One region of the Enterobacter sp. WI-ESBL-E8 genome, then DNA from elsewhere that is predicted to be linked to it. Evidence: predicted binding sites of a transcription regulator. Region 1 holds the regulator's gene; each other region holds the start of a gene.
What was found. Region 1 encodes PurR, which represses purine synthesis genes. Its sites were predicted from a motif close to CANGCAAACGTTTGCNTG; they were not measured.
Positions count from the first base shown of each region.

Region 2: a site for PurR is predicted at 1,809-1,826, ahead of purE (5-(carboxyamino)imidazole ribonucleotide mutase). Genes of this name have one in related genera too.
Region 3: a site for PurR is predicted at 1,589-1,606, ahead of raiA (ribosome-associated translation inhibitor RaiA). Genes of this name have one in related genera too.

Region 1 covers NZ_JBRWXJ010000001.1:2,034,744-2,038,980, reverse strand. Annotated here, with positions in the region: gene ACWHWP_RS09745 (MFS transporter) at 1-525, opposite strand, end outside; gene cydH (cytochrome bd-I oxidase subunit CydH) at 689-778, opposite strand; gene purR (HTH-type transcriptional repressor PurR) at 1,076-2,101, shown strand; gene punR (DNA-binding transcriptional activator PunR) at 2,119-3,030, opposite strand; gene punC (purine nucleoside transporter PunC) at 3,146-4,237, shown strand, end outside.
Region 2 covers NZ_JBRWXJ010000001.1:1,179,445-1,183,681, reverse strand. Annotated here, with positions in the region: gene ppiB (peptidylprolyl isomerase B) at 157-651, shown strand; gene lpxH (UDP-2,3-diacylglucosamine diphosphatase) at 655-1,377, shown strand; gene ACWHWP_RS05605 (YdgH/BhsA/McbA-like domain containing protein) at 1,516-1,725, shown strand; gene purE (5-(carboxyamino)imidazole ribonucleotide mutase) at 1,897-2,406, shown strand; gene purK (5-(carboxyamino)imidazole ribonucleotide synthase) at 2,403-3,470, shown strand; gene mnmH (tRNA 2-selenouridine(34) synthase MnmH) at 3,556-4,237, shown strand, end outside.
Region 3 covers NZ_JBRWXJ010000001.1:3,728,957-3,733,193, forward strand. Annotated here, with positions in the region: gene rluD (23S rRNA pseudouridine(1911/1915/1917) synthase RluD) at 1-566, opposite strand, end outside; gene bamD (outer membrane protein assembly factor BamD) at 698-1,435, shown strand; gene raiA (ribosome-associated translation inhibitor RaiA) at 1,704-2,045, shown strand; Phe leader region at 2,156-2,281, shown strand; gene pheL (pheA operon leader peptide PheL) at 2,157-2,204, shown strand; gene pheA (bifunctional chorismate mutase/prephenate dehydratase) at 2,312-3,472, shown strand; gene ACWHWP_RS17615 (SMP-30/gluconolactonase/LRE family protein) at 3,469-4,237, opposite strand, start outside.

The DNA.
Region 1 (4,237 bases):
CGCCACCATGGCAATCACGCCTAGCCCGGCGGTCGCCAGGAAGGACATACGCCAGCCGATCGCTTCACCCAGCCAGGTCGCCGCAGGCACCCCGCCAATGTTGGCAATCGTCAGGCCCATAAACATGGTTGCCACGGCGCTCGCCTGCTTGTGTTTTGGCACCACGCTTGCCGCCACGACCGACCCCAGCCCAAAGAACGCGCCGTGGTTAAGGCTGGTCAGAATGCGTGACAGCATCAGCGTGGTGTAGTCCGGCGCAATGGCGGAAAGCACGTTGCCCAGGGTGAAAATCGCCATCAGGAAAATCAGCGCATTGCGGCGCGCGCGGTGCGAAAGGAGAAGCGTCATCAGCGGCGCGCCTACCATCACGCCGATTGCGTAGGCGCTGATTAACATGCCTGCAGCAGGGATCGAGACGTCCACGCCCCGGGCAATAACAGGCAGTAACCCCATCGGGGAGAATTCAGTGGTGCCAATCCCAAAAGCGCCAATCGCCAGGGCCAGCAGGGGAAAATTGATTTTCATGCGTCAACTCCGGATGCCGTGTCATGTGGTGACACAGAACAAAGAAGCCGAAAGCATGACATCAATCACAAAAAATGAGAAGTTAACAAAATGGCAAAAGATTTTTGCATGAGAAGTAACAATTGGGGCGATCGGGAGGGAGAACGCTCTCCCTCCGCGTAAATCAGTGCAGCGCAGCCGTCAGACCGGCAGCGACAATCAGAGCCAGCACAATAACGGTGGTGAACAGCGAAAACTTCAGATCGGAACTCATCAATTTTTCTCCTTTTAATCCCCCCACGAAAAGTGAGCCTGCTCATTTTTGCACAGTTTACGTCAAAAATCTTCCTGGATTTAAACTGATAAACACTTTACCTCTTCCCCTTTTCATCAAGATAGGACAAAATTCCACGCTAAATTTATTAGCGTACCGGCCATTGACCCCCTCCTGACGTCCCGTGTCGTTTTCCCGGCGTGCCGCAACTTAACATTGCGAAATAAGGGTGAGAGAAGGCAAACGTTTACCTTCAGGTTTTTCAGGAGCTTAGGATATGGTCTGGAGTGACATTTAATGGCAACAATTAAAGACGTAGCAAAACGCGCAAACGTTTCCACTACAACCGTATCACATGTTATTAACAAAACCCGCTTCGTGGCGGAAGAGACGCGCAATGCCGTCTGGGCCGCGATCAAAGAGCTGCACTATTCGCCAAGTGCGGTTGCGCGAAGCCTCAAGGTTAATCACACCAAATCTATTGGATTGCTGGCCACCAGCAGTGAAGCGGCCTATTTTGCCGAGATCATTGAAGCGGTTGAGAAAAACTGCTTCCAGAAAGGCTATACCCTGATTCTGGGCAACGCGTGGAACAGCATTGAAAAACAGCGCGCCTACCTGTCGATGATGGCGCAAAAGCGCGTTGATGGCCTGCTGGTGATGTGTTCCGAGTATCCGGAGTCCGTGCTGTCCATGCTCGAAGAGTATCGCCATATTCCGATGGTGGTGATGGACTGGGGCGAAGCGCGCGCGGACTTCACCGATTCCGTTATCGATAACGCCTTTGAAGGCGGCTATATGGCCGGTCGTTACCTGATCGAACGCGGTCACCGCGAGATTGGCGTGATCCCGGGTCCGCTGGAGCGCAACACCGGCGCGGGCCGTCTGGCCGGCTTCATGAAAGCAATGGAAGAAGCGCTGATCAACGTGCCGGAAAACTGGATCGTGCAGGGCGACTTTGAGCCGGAGTCGGGCTACCGCGCTATGCAGCAGATCGTCTCCCAGCAGCATCGTCCGACCGCCGTGTTCTGCGGGGGCGACATCATGGCGATGGGCGCGCTCTGCGCCGCCGATGAGCTGGGCCTGCGCGTACCGCAGGATATTTCCGTGATCGGGTATGATAACGTGCGTAACGCGCGCTACTTTACGCCAGCGTTGACCACCATTCACCAGCCGAAAGATTCGCTGGGCGAAACGGCCTTCAATATGCTGATGGACAGGATCGTCAACAAGCGCGAAGAGTCGCAGTCCATTGAAGTTCACCCGCGCCTTATCGAACGCCGTTCCGTTGCGGATGGTCCGTTCCGCGACTACCGTCGTTAATCGCTCTACGGGGCCAGCTACGCTGGCTCCCGTAACCACTCTCGGTTGAGCGTTTCGCTGTCTCCCAGATAATCCAGAAGCCAGTCCATGGCGGGTGAGACGTCATTTTGCTGCCAGGTGAGGCAGCAGGCCGCATCCGGGAAGGGATTCTCCAGCGTCAGTTCAACCCATTCTCCGGTATCGATTTTTGGGCGCGCAAAGTGCACGGGCACCATCGCGACGCACAGCCCGGCGCTGAGGCACGTCGCCGACGATTCCCAGTCAGGGGCCACCACCCGCCGCTGGTTATCCAGAAGCCAGGTGATACGCTTGGGTAATGAACGGGAGGTATCCTCCAGCACCAGTGAAGGCCAGTTGCGTAGCGTATCGTCGCTCAACGGCCCTTCCATTGCCGCCAGCGGATGATCGCGTGCCACCACGCACTTCCAGCTCAGCATGCCCATATCGCGAAAGGCGTAACGTCCCCCGACCGGGATCGCCTGCGTGGCCCCAATCGCCATCTCTGCCCTGCCGTCCGCCAGCGCATCCCAGACGCCGTTGAACACCTCCTGCGAGACCCGCAGCTCCACGTCAGAAAAATGCCGATAGAAATCGACGATCATTTGCCGGGTGCGTTCCGGCTTAACGATGTTATCCACCGCGATGGATAGATGTCCCCGCCAGCCGTTGGCGATCTGCTGACACTGTTCGCGGGTGATCTGCATTTTTTTGATAACAGAACGCCCTTCCTTCAAAAACCACGCGCCTGCGGGCGTTAATTCCACGTCGCGATGGCGCCGCTCAAACAGCGGCACCGCCAGCCACTCTTCGAGCTGACGCACGGTGTAGCTGATAGCCGAAGGGACGCGGTGCAGCTCCTGCGCCGCACCGCTAAAGCTGCCGTTACGCGCGACAGCATCGACCACTTCAAGAGAATAATCTGACCACATTTTCTGCCTGCAAAATTTTTGAATGCACCCGCCAAATATTAGCGTTTCACAAGCGGCTTTGCACTCCCTACACTCAGCGCCAACGTACACCTGCCTCCTTAAGGAGAATAAAATAATGCAACCCAGGAAAGGTTTTTTAGTCTGGCTCGGCGGCTTAAGCGTGCTGGGCTTTTTGGCCACCGATATGTACCTGCCGGCTTTCGCCGCTATGCAGGAAGATCTGCAGACGCCTGCCGCGGCCATCAGCGCCAGCCTGAGTTTGTTCCTCGCCGGTTTTGCTTTCGCACAGCTGCTCTGGGGACCGCTCTCGGATCGCTTTGGTCGTAAACCGGTATTGCTGCTGGGTCTGGCCATTTTTGCCGTTGGCTGTCTGGGGATGCTATGGGTACGCGACGCCACCTGGCTGCTGGTGCTGCGCTTTATTCAGGCCGTGGGCGTCTGTGCCGCTGCCGTCACCTGGCAGGCGCTGGTTACCGACTACTACCCGGCTAACCGCACAAACCGTATTTTCGCCACCATTATGCCGCTCGTGGGACTCTCGCCAGCCCTTGCTCCGCTGCTGGGCAGCTGGATCCTCGCGCATTTTGACTGGCAGGCCATTTTTGCCACGCTGTTTGCCATCACGCTGGTACTAATGCTGCCGGCGTTTGCCCTCAAGCCCGCGCATAAAAAAGAGGCGCATGCTGACGCGAAGCCAATCACCTTCACTTCCCTGCTCGGCACCAAAGCGTATCGCGGCAATGTCCTGATCTATGCCGCCTGCTCGGCGAGCTTCTTCGCGTGGCTCACCGGCTCGCCGTTTATTCTGCACGATATGGGATACAGCCCGGCAGCCATCGGGCTGAGCTACGTTCCGCAGACCATCGCGTTCCTGGTGGGCGGATACGGCTGTCGCGCAGCGCTGCAAAAGTGGGAAGGTCAGCAGATGCTGCCATGGCTGCTGGTGCTGTATGCCCTGAGCGTTATCGGGACCTGGGCCGTTGGCTTTATTCCGGGCGCCGGTCTGGCTGAAATTTTGATTCCATTCTGCGTGATGGCCGTCGCGAACGGGGCGATTTACCCTATCGTCGTAGCGCAGGCGCTCCGTCCGTTCCCGCAGGCGACAGGACGCGCCGCCGCGCTGCAGAACACCCTGCAGCTGGGTTTGTGCTTCCTGGCAAGCCTGGTGGTCTCCGCGCTGATTGCTACGCCGCTTCTGACCACCACC
Region 2 (4,237 bases), 860 kb from region 1:
ACGTGTGTGGTTGAAAACCGGGTATTCTACCCGTAATTCAAACCCGAAGCAGCACACAATGCAAGGTGATCGCATCCTGTGGTTATGCTATAACAAGCCCCTATATATGACCCGAACGCGGGTCGACGTACCACAATAACGGAACAGGATGCAAAAATGGTTACTTTCCACACTAATCATGGCGATATCGTAATCAAAACCTTTGATGACAAAGCGCCTGAAACAGTTAAAAACTTCCTGGACTACTGCCGCGAAGGTTTCTACAACAACACCATCTTCCACCGCGTGATCAACGGCTTTATGATCCAGGGCGGCGGTTTTGAACCTGGCATGAACCAGAAAGAAACCAAAGAAGCGATCAAAAACGAAGCGAACAACGGCCTGAAAAACACCCGCGGCACGCTGGCGATGGCCCGTACTCAGGCGCCTCACTCTGCGACCGCGCAGTTCTTCATCAACGTGGCTGATAACGACTTCCTGAACTTCTCCGGCGAAAGCCTGCAGGGTTGGGGCTACTGCGTATTCGCAGAAGTGGTTGAAGGTATGGACGTGGTTGACAAGATCAAAGCCGTCTCTACCGGCCGCAGCGGCATGCACCAGGACGTTCCTAAAGAAGACGTTGTGATTACAAGCGTGACCGTCAGCGAGTAATTCGTGGCGACACTCTTTATTGCAGATTTGCATCTGCAAACAGAAGAACCGGCGATCGTCGCCGGTTTTCTGCGTTTTTTACGCGGTGAAGCGAAAAGCGCCGATGCGCTGTACATCCTGGGCGATCTCTTCGAAGCCTGGATCGGCGACGACGATCCTAACCCGCTGCACCGTGAAATGGCTGCGGCCATAAAAGCGCTGGCTGAGTCTGGCGTCCCCTGCTACTTCATTCACGGCAACCGCGATTTCCTGCTCGGCAAGCGCTACGCCCGCGAAAGCGGTATGACGCTGCTGCCGGAAGAACAGGTGCTCGACCTCTACGGCCGAAAGATCCTGATCATGCACGGCGATACGCTCTGCACCGACGATACCGGCTACCTGGCGTTTCGCACCAAAGTCCACACCCCGTGGATCCAAACGCTGTTCCTGGCCCTGCCGCTGTTCATCCGCAACCGCATCGCCGCCAGAATGCGCGCGGGCAGTAAAACCGCCAACAGCAGCAAATCCATCACCATCATGGACGTTAACCCGCAGGCAGTTGTCAACGTCATGGAAAAGCACCGCGTGCAGTGGCTCATTCACGGCCATACCCATCGTCCTGACGTGCATTCCCTTATCGCCAACGGCAAGCCCGCACACCGCGTGGTATTGGGTGCCTGGCACAGCGAAGGATCGATGGTCAAAGTCACGCCTGAGGGCGTAAAGCTGATCGCTTTTCCGTTTTAATCCTCGCGCAAATTCATTCAATTTAATTGAACGATATCGGCAAATTGTTTCGATTTTAATCAGTCCATGGTCGGTCTATTATTTATCACATCAGGGCAACACGCCCTATCCCAGATAAATTACTTAAGGAATACGACCATGAAATCCATCAAAACTTTCGTTGGAGTTACCGCTCTTTCTCTGGCTTCTTTCGGTGCTTTCGCGCAGAGCGTCAGCGCAACCGGCTCAACCCTTGACCGTGCAGAAGCGAAAATTGCTGCACAGGCCGCTGAACAGGGTGCCTCTTACAAAATCACCAGCGCACAGTTCAACAACCGCGTGCACATGACCGCAGAACTGACTAAATAATGATTGCCGAACAACGAAAACAGACCGCCAGAACGCGGTCTGTTTTGTTATGAATGGATGGCAACAACGGCTCACCTTTTAACCGCGCAACCGTTTTCCTTGCCCGTATAACATGCTATTCTCTGTGCCCTCGAAAGCAGTGTGTTTCGCACCACAGGAGTTTTAAGACGCATGTCTTCCCGCAATAATCCGGCGCGTGTCGCCATCGTGATGGGGTCCAAAAGCGACTGGGCTACCATGCAGTTCGCCGCCGAAATCTTTGAAATCCTGAATGTTCCGCATCACGTAGAAGTGGTCTCCGCACACCGTACACCGGACAAACTGTTCAGCTTCGCCGAAAGCGCCGAAGAGAACGGTTATGAGGTGATTATTGCCGGTGCGGGCGGCGCAGCACATCTGCCAGGCATGATTGCCGCCAAAACGCTGGTGCCGGTTCTCGGCGTCCCGGTACAAAGCGCCGCACTGAGCGGTGTTGATAGCCTCTATTCCATCGTTCAGATGCCGCGCGGCATTCCCGTCGGCACGCTGGCGATTGGTAAAGCGGGTGCGGCAAACGCCGCCCTGCTGGCAGCCCAAATCCTGGCGACTCACGATAAAGACCTGCACCAGCGTCTGACCGAATGGCGTAAAGCCCAGACCGACGAAGTGCTGGACAATCCAGACCCGCGGGGTGCGGCATGAAGCAGGTTTGCGTCCTCGGTAACGGCCAGCTGGGCCGCATGCTGCGCCAGGCAGGTGAACCGCTGGGTATTGCCGTCTGGCCCGTCGGGCTGGATGCTGAACCTGAAGCCGTGCCGTTCCACCAGAGCGTGATTACCGCCGAGATCGAACGCTGGCCGGAGACGGCCCTGACACGCGAGCTGGCGCGTCACAACGCCTTTGTTAACCGCGATGTGTTCCCAATTATTGCTGACCGCCTGACGCAAAAGCAGCTGTTCGACAAGCTCGGCCTCGCGACCGCGCCGTGGCAGCTCCTGTCCGATAAAAGCGAGTGGAATGACGTCTTCGCGATGCTGGGCGAGCTGGCGATCGTGAAACGCCGCGTGGGTGGCTACGACGGCCGCGGCCAGTGGCGTCTGCGCGCGAACGACACCGGCGAGCTGCCGGATGACTGCTACGGCGAGTGCATCGTTGAGCAGGGCATTAACTTCAGCGGTGAAGTGTCGCTGGTTGGCGCGCGCGGGCACGATGGCCGCACGGTGTTTTACCCTCTGACGCATAACCTGCATCAGGACGGTATCCTGCGCACCAGCGTGGCCTTCCCGCACGCAAACGCAGACCAGCAGGCACAGGCGGAAGATATGCTCTCTGCCATCATGCACGAACTCGGCTATGTGGGCGTCATGGCGATGGAGTGCTTTATCACCCCGTCCGGTCTGCTGATCAACGAACTTGCGCCGCGCGTGCACAACAGCGGCCACTGGACGCAAAACGGTGCGTCCATCAGCCAGTTCGAACTGCATCTGCGCGCCATCACCGACCTGCCGCTGCCGCAGCCGGTGGTCAACAGCCCGTCGGTGATGATCAACCTGATCGGCACCGATCTGTACTACGACTGGCTGAAGCTGCCGCTGGTGCACCTGCACTGGTATGACAAAGAGGTTCGCGCGGGTCGTAAAGTGGGTCACCTGAACCTGAACGACAGCGACACGGACCGCCTGAGCGCCACGCTGGAAGCCATGATCCCTCTCCTGCCGCCTGAATATGCGAGCGGTATCGTCTGGGCACAATCAAAGCTTAAATAGCGCGCCCTCCGCCGGGGAGTTGACCTCCTCTTTCCCCGGCGTACAATTCCCGCCCATTGCTGCTTAGCTTTTTTCTGGAATACCCATGAACGATGGAACGGACTATCGCGCGATCCTCGCGTCCGATACCCCTTTAATCGACGTTCGCGCGCCGATCGAATTTGCCCAGGGCGCGATGCCCGCCGCCCTTAACCTGCCGCTGATGAACGACGACGAACGCGCCGCCGTGGGCACCTGCTATAAACGCCAGGGCCCGGAGGCCGCGCTGGCGCTCGGCCATAGTCTGGTAAAGGGTGAGACGCGCGATGCGCGCATCAACGCCTGGCGCGAAGCCTGCCTTGCCCGTCCAGAGGGCTTTCTCTGCTGCGCGCGCGGCGGCCAGCGCTCGCATATCTCCCAGGCCTGGCTGAAAGAGGCGGGTATCGATTACCCGCTGATCCGCGGCGGCTATAAGGCCCTGCGTCAGGCGGCGATTCAGGCAACCATCGAGCAGTCGCAAAAACCGATGGTGCTCATCGGCGGCTGTACCGGAAACGGTAAAACGCTGCTGGTGAAGCAGCACGCGCAGGGAATCGATCTGGAAGGGCTGGCGCACCATCGCGGTTCCTCGTTTGGTCGCACCCTCACGCCGCAGCTTTCCCAGGCAAGCTTTGAAAATCACCTTGCCGTTGAGCTGCTGAAAAAAGATGCCGAGCGCTGGGTGCTCGAAGATGAAGGCCGGATGATTGGCTCCAACCACCTGCCGGAATGCCTGCGCGACCGCATGG
Region 3 (4,237 bases), 1.7 Mb from region 1:
ATTGGCTCTTCCACCGTACCGCCAGAGGTCATATGGCCAATGGCTACCGCTTCATACTCACGGGTAATTTCGCGCAGCTGCAGCGATTCCACCAGACGAGTCTGAGCAGGAACGGTCTTCGCGACCACCATCAGACCGGTGGTGTCTTTATCCAGACGGTGTACGATGCCCGCGCGCGGGACATCCGCGATAGGCGGGTAATAATGGAGAAGTGCGTTAAGTACCGTACCGTCAGGGTTCCCCGCCCCCGGATGAACAACCAGGTCGCGCGGCTTGTTGATCACCAGAATGTCATCATCTTCATAGACGATGTCCAGCGGGATATCCTGCGGCTCGAAGCGGATTTCCTCTTCGATTTCAGCATTGATGGCGACAGCTTCCCCGCCTAACACTTTCTCTTTTGGTTTGTCCCAGATCTTGCCGTTTACCAGCACGCGCTGGTCAAGGATCCATTCTTTTATGCGTGAACGCGAATAATCAGGGAACAATTCGGCCAAAGCCTGATCTAAGCGTTGACCGAGCTGATTTTCGGAGACTGTTGCGGTGAGTTCTACTCGTTGTGCCATAAACTGCTTCTTCGTTTAACGTTGGGTTTTACGGCTTTGCCGTTTAATATAGTGTGCTATTGTAGCTGGTCTTAATCGGGAGCAGGAACAGAGTTTCTCCCGGACAAACATTTGAGGAAAGTCAAAACGTCATGACGCGCATGAAATATCTGGTGGCAGCGGCCACGTTGAGCCTGGCTTTGGTGGGCTGCTCCGGTTCAAATGAACAGGTCCCTGACAATCCGCCGAATGAAATCTATGCGACTGCACAACAAAAGTTGCAGGACGGTAACTGGAAACAGGCGATAACGCAACTGGAAGCGTTGGATAATCGCTATCCATTTGGTCCGTATTCGCAGCAGGTACAGTTAGATCTTATCTACGCATACTATAAAAATGCCGATCTGCCGCTGGCTCAGGCAACCATCGATCGTTTCATGCGTCTGAACCCGACTCATCCTAACATCGACTATGTGATGTACATGCGCGGCCTCACCAACATGGCGCTGGACGACAGTGCTCTGCAGGGCTTCTTCGGCGTGGATCGTTCCGACCGTGATCCGCAGCACGCGCGTGATGCCTTCAATGACTTCTCCAAACTGGTGCGCGGCTATCCGAACAGTCAGTACGTGACCGACGCGACCAAACGTCTGGTGTTCCTGAAAGACCGTCTGGCGAAATATGAATACTCCGTGGCGGAATACTATACCCGCCGTGGTGCATGGGTTGCCGTGGTTAACCGCGTAGAGGGTATGCTGCGTGACTATCCGGACACCCAGGCAACGCGCGACGGCCTGAAGCTGATGGAAAATGCCTACCGTCAGATGCAGATGACTGCTCAGGCTGATAAAGTGGCGAAAATCATCGCCGCCAACAGCAGCAACACCTGATATTGCCTCAATGTAAAACGGCAGCCCGAAGGCTGCCGTTTTTTTATTCGTTTCCGAGCGTCGCTAAAGCGCGTTAGCCCCAACACATCCAGTCAACTATGGCCCCAATTTTTGCCTTCCACAAGGTAAATCTCACCTCTTCCTGCCCTGCCTCACAAAAAAGATTCCCTGACAAAAACCGACAAAATAACGTGATCTAAATCACACATTTTGACATTAGGTCGGGTATGCTGGAATCACCAAGACGGAAAGACAAGAGGTAAAATTTATGACAATGAACATTACCAGTAAACAAATGGAAATTACTCCGGCAATTCGCCAGCACGTCGCAGACCGTCTCGCCAAACTGGATAAATGGCAAACTCATTTGATTAATCCACATATCATCCTGTCCAAGGAGCCGCAGGGTTTCATCGCTGACGCAACTATCAATACTCCAAACGGCCATCTGGTCGCCAGCGCAAAACATGAGGATATGTACACCGCAATTAACGATTTGATCAACAAGCTGGAACGGCAGCTCAATAAAGTGCAACACAAAGGTGAAGCCCGTCGCGCCACAACATCGGTGAAAGACGCCAGCTTCGCGGAAGAAGTTGAAGAAGAGTAATCCTTTAAATTGAGTGTACCGCCAACGCGCCTTCGGGCGCGTTTTTTGTTTTTTATTGACAGGGTGAAAACAGTACGGGTACTTTAACGGTATCAATCACAGGATGACTTTATGAAACTTACGCCGTTCTTCTTCGCATTCTTTTTTACCTTCCCCTGAACGGGAGGCGTTTCGTCGTGTGATAAAGAATGCGAAGACGAACAACAAGGCCTCCCACACCGGGGGGCCTTTTTTATTGATAACGATAAAATGAGACAGGCAACACTATGACACCGGAAAACCCGTTACTGGATCTGCGAGTAAAAATCAGCGCGCTGGACGAGAAACTGCTGGCGCTGCTGGCCGAACGCCGAGCCCTTGCCGTTGAAGTGGGCAAAGCCAAGCTGGACTCCCATCGCCCGGTCCGTGATATTGACCGCGAGCGCGATCTGCTGGAACGTCTCATTCAGCTCGGTAAAGCGCATCACCTCGATGCCCACTACATCACCCGGTTGTTCCAGCTCATCATTGAAGACTCCGTTCTGACCCAGCAAGCGCTGCTCCAGCAGCATCTGAACAAAACCAATCCACACTCTGCACGTGTCGCTTTCCTTGGGCCAAAGGGCTCTTATTCTCACCTGGCCGCACGTCAGTATGCCGCACGCCATTTCGAAGAATTTATTGAGAGCGGCTGTGCAAAATTCGCCGATATTTTCAACCAGGTCGAGACCGGCCAGGCGGATTACGCCGTGGTGCCGATTGAAAACACCAGCTCCGGCGCCATCAACGACGTCTACGATTTGCTGCAGCACACCACTCTTTCGCTGGTTGGTGAGCTGACAATCCCTATCGATCACTGCGTGCTGGTCTCCGGCTCAACGGACCTGAGCAAGATCGAAACGGTTTACAGTCATCCACAGCCGTTCCAGCAGTGCAGCCAGTTCCTGAACCGCTATCCGAACTGGAAAATTGAGTACACCGAAAGCACCTCGGCGGCGATGGAAAAAGTGGCGCAGGCTAACTCCCCAACCGTTGCTGCGCTCGGCAGCGAAGCGGGCGGCGCGCTGTATGGTTTACAGGTGCTGGAGCGCAACCTGGCAAACCAGACGCAAAATATTACCCGCTTCGTGGTGCTGGCCCGCAAGGCCATCAACGTTTCAGACCAGGTACCGGCCAAAACCACGCTGCTGATGGCGACCGGGCAGCAGGCCGGCGCGCTGGTTGAAGCCCTGCTGGTGCTGCGTAACCACAACCTGATCATGACCAGGCTGGAATCACGTCCGATCCACGGTAATCCATGGGAAGAGATGTTTTATCTCGATATCCAGGCCAACCTGGAGTCTGCTTCCATGCAGAAAGCCCTGCGCGAGCTGGGCGAAATCACCCGCTCCATGAAAGTGCTGGGCTGCTATCCGAGCGAAAACGTCGTGCCGGTCGACCCGAGCTAACGTTCGATAAAGCGGCTTTTCTTCACCCCTGCCACGCTCACGGGCAGGGTGAAGATGGCGCCGGAGAGCGGATACTTCGCCACCTCCTCCGCATCCATATTTTCCCGCGTCGTCGTAATGAACAGCGTTTTCATATCATCGCCGCCAAAACAGACCATCGTCGGGCAACGTACCGGCATTTCATACTCTTCCAGCTGTTCCCCTTCTGGAGAAAAACGCGCGATACGCCAGCCGTCAAACAGCGCGCTCCAGTAGCAGCCCTCCACATCCATTGCCGCGCCGTCCGGTATCCCCTCGCCCTCTTTAAACTGACGAAACACCTCGCGCCTGCCCGGCTCACCCTGCTCATCAAGCGGGGTACGGTAAATCACGCCGTTTGGCGTGTCGGAGGTAAACATCCACTGGTTCTCCGGGCTAAACGCTAAGCCATTGTGCCCGTGAATATCGCACTGGATCACTTTCGGCGTCAGATCGTTATTGATACGCATCAGCAGCGCGCCGTTGTAATCCCCCGGCCCCCAGAAGGTCCCGGCATAGAAGCGCCCCTGACTGTCGGTTCCCCCATCGTTAAAACGCGCCAGCTGCGGGTTAGAGGGGTTATCACACACCTTGCGCTGCAGGAGGCCATGCTTATCGGCAAGCCAGATGCCGCTGCGCATGGCGACGATAAACCCGCCGCGCTCGCGCAGCGCGAAACAGCCTACCTCCTCATGGAAAGAGAGCACTGTGTGTTCCGCCGTCGGCAGATGGTATCGGTGGATTTCC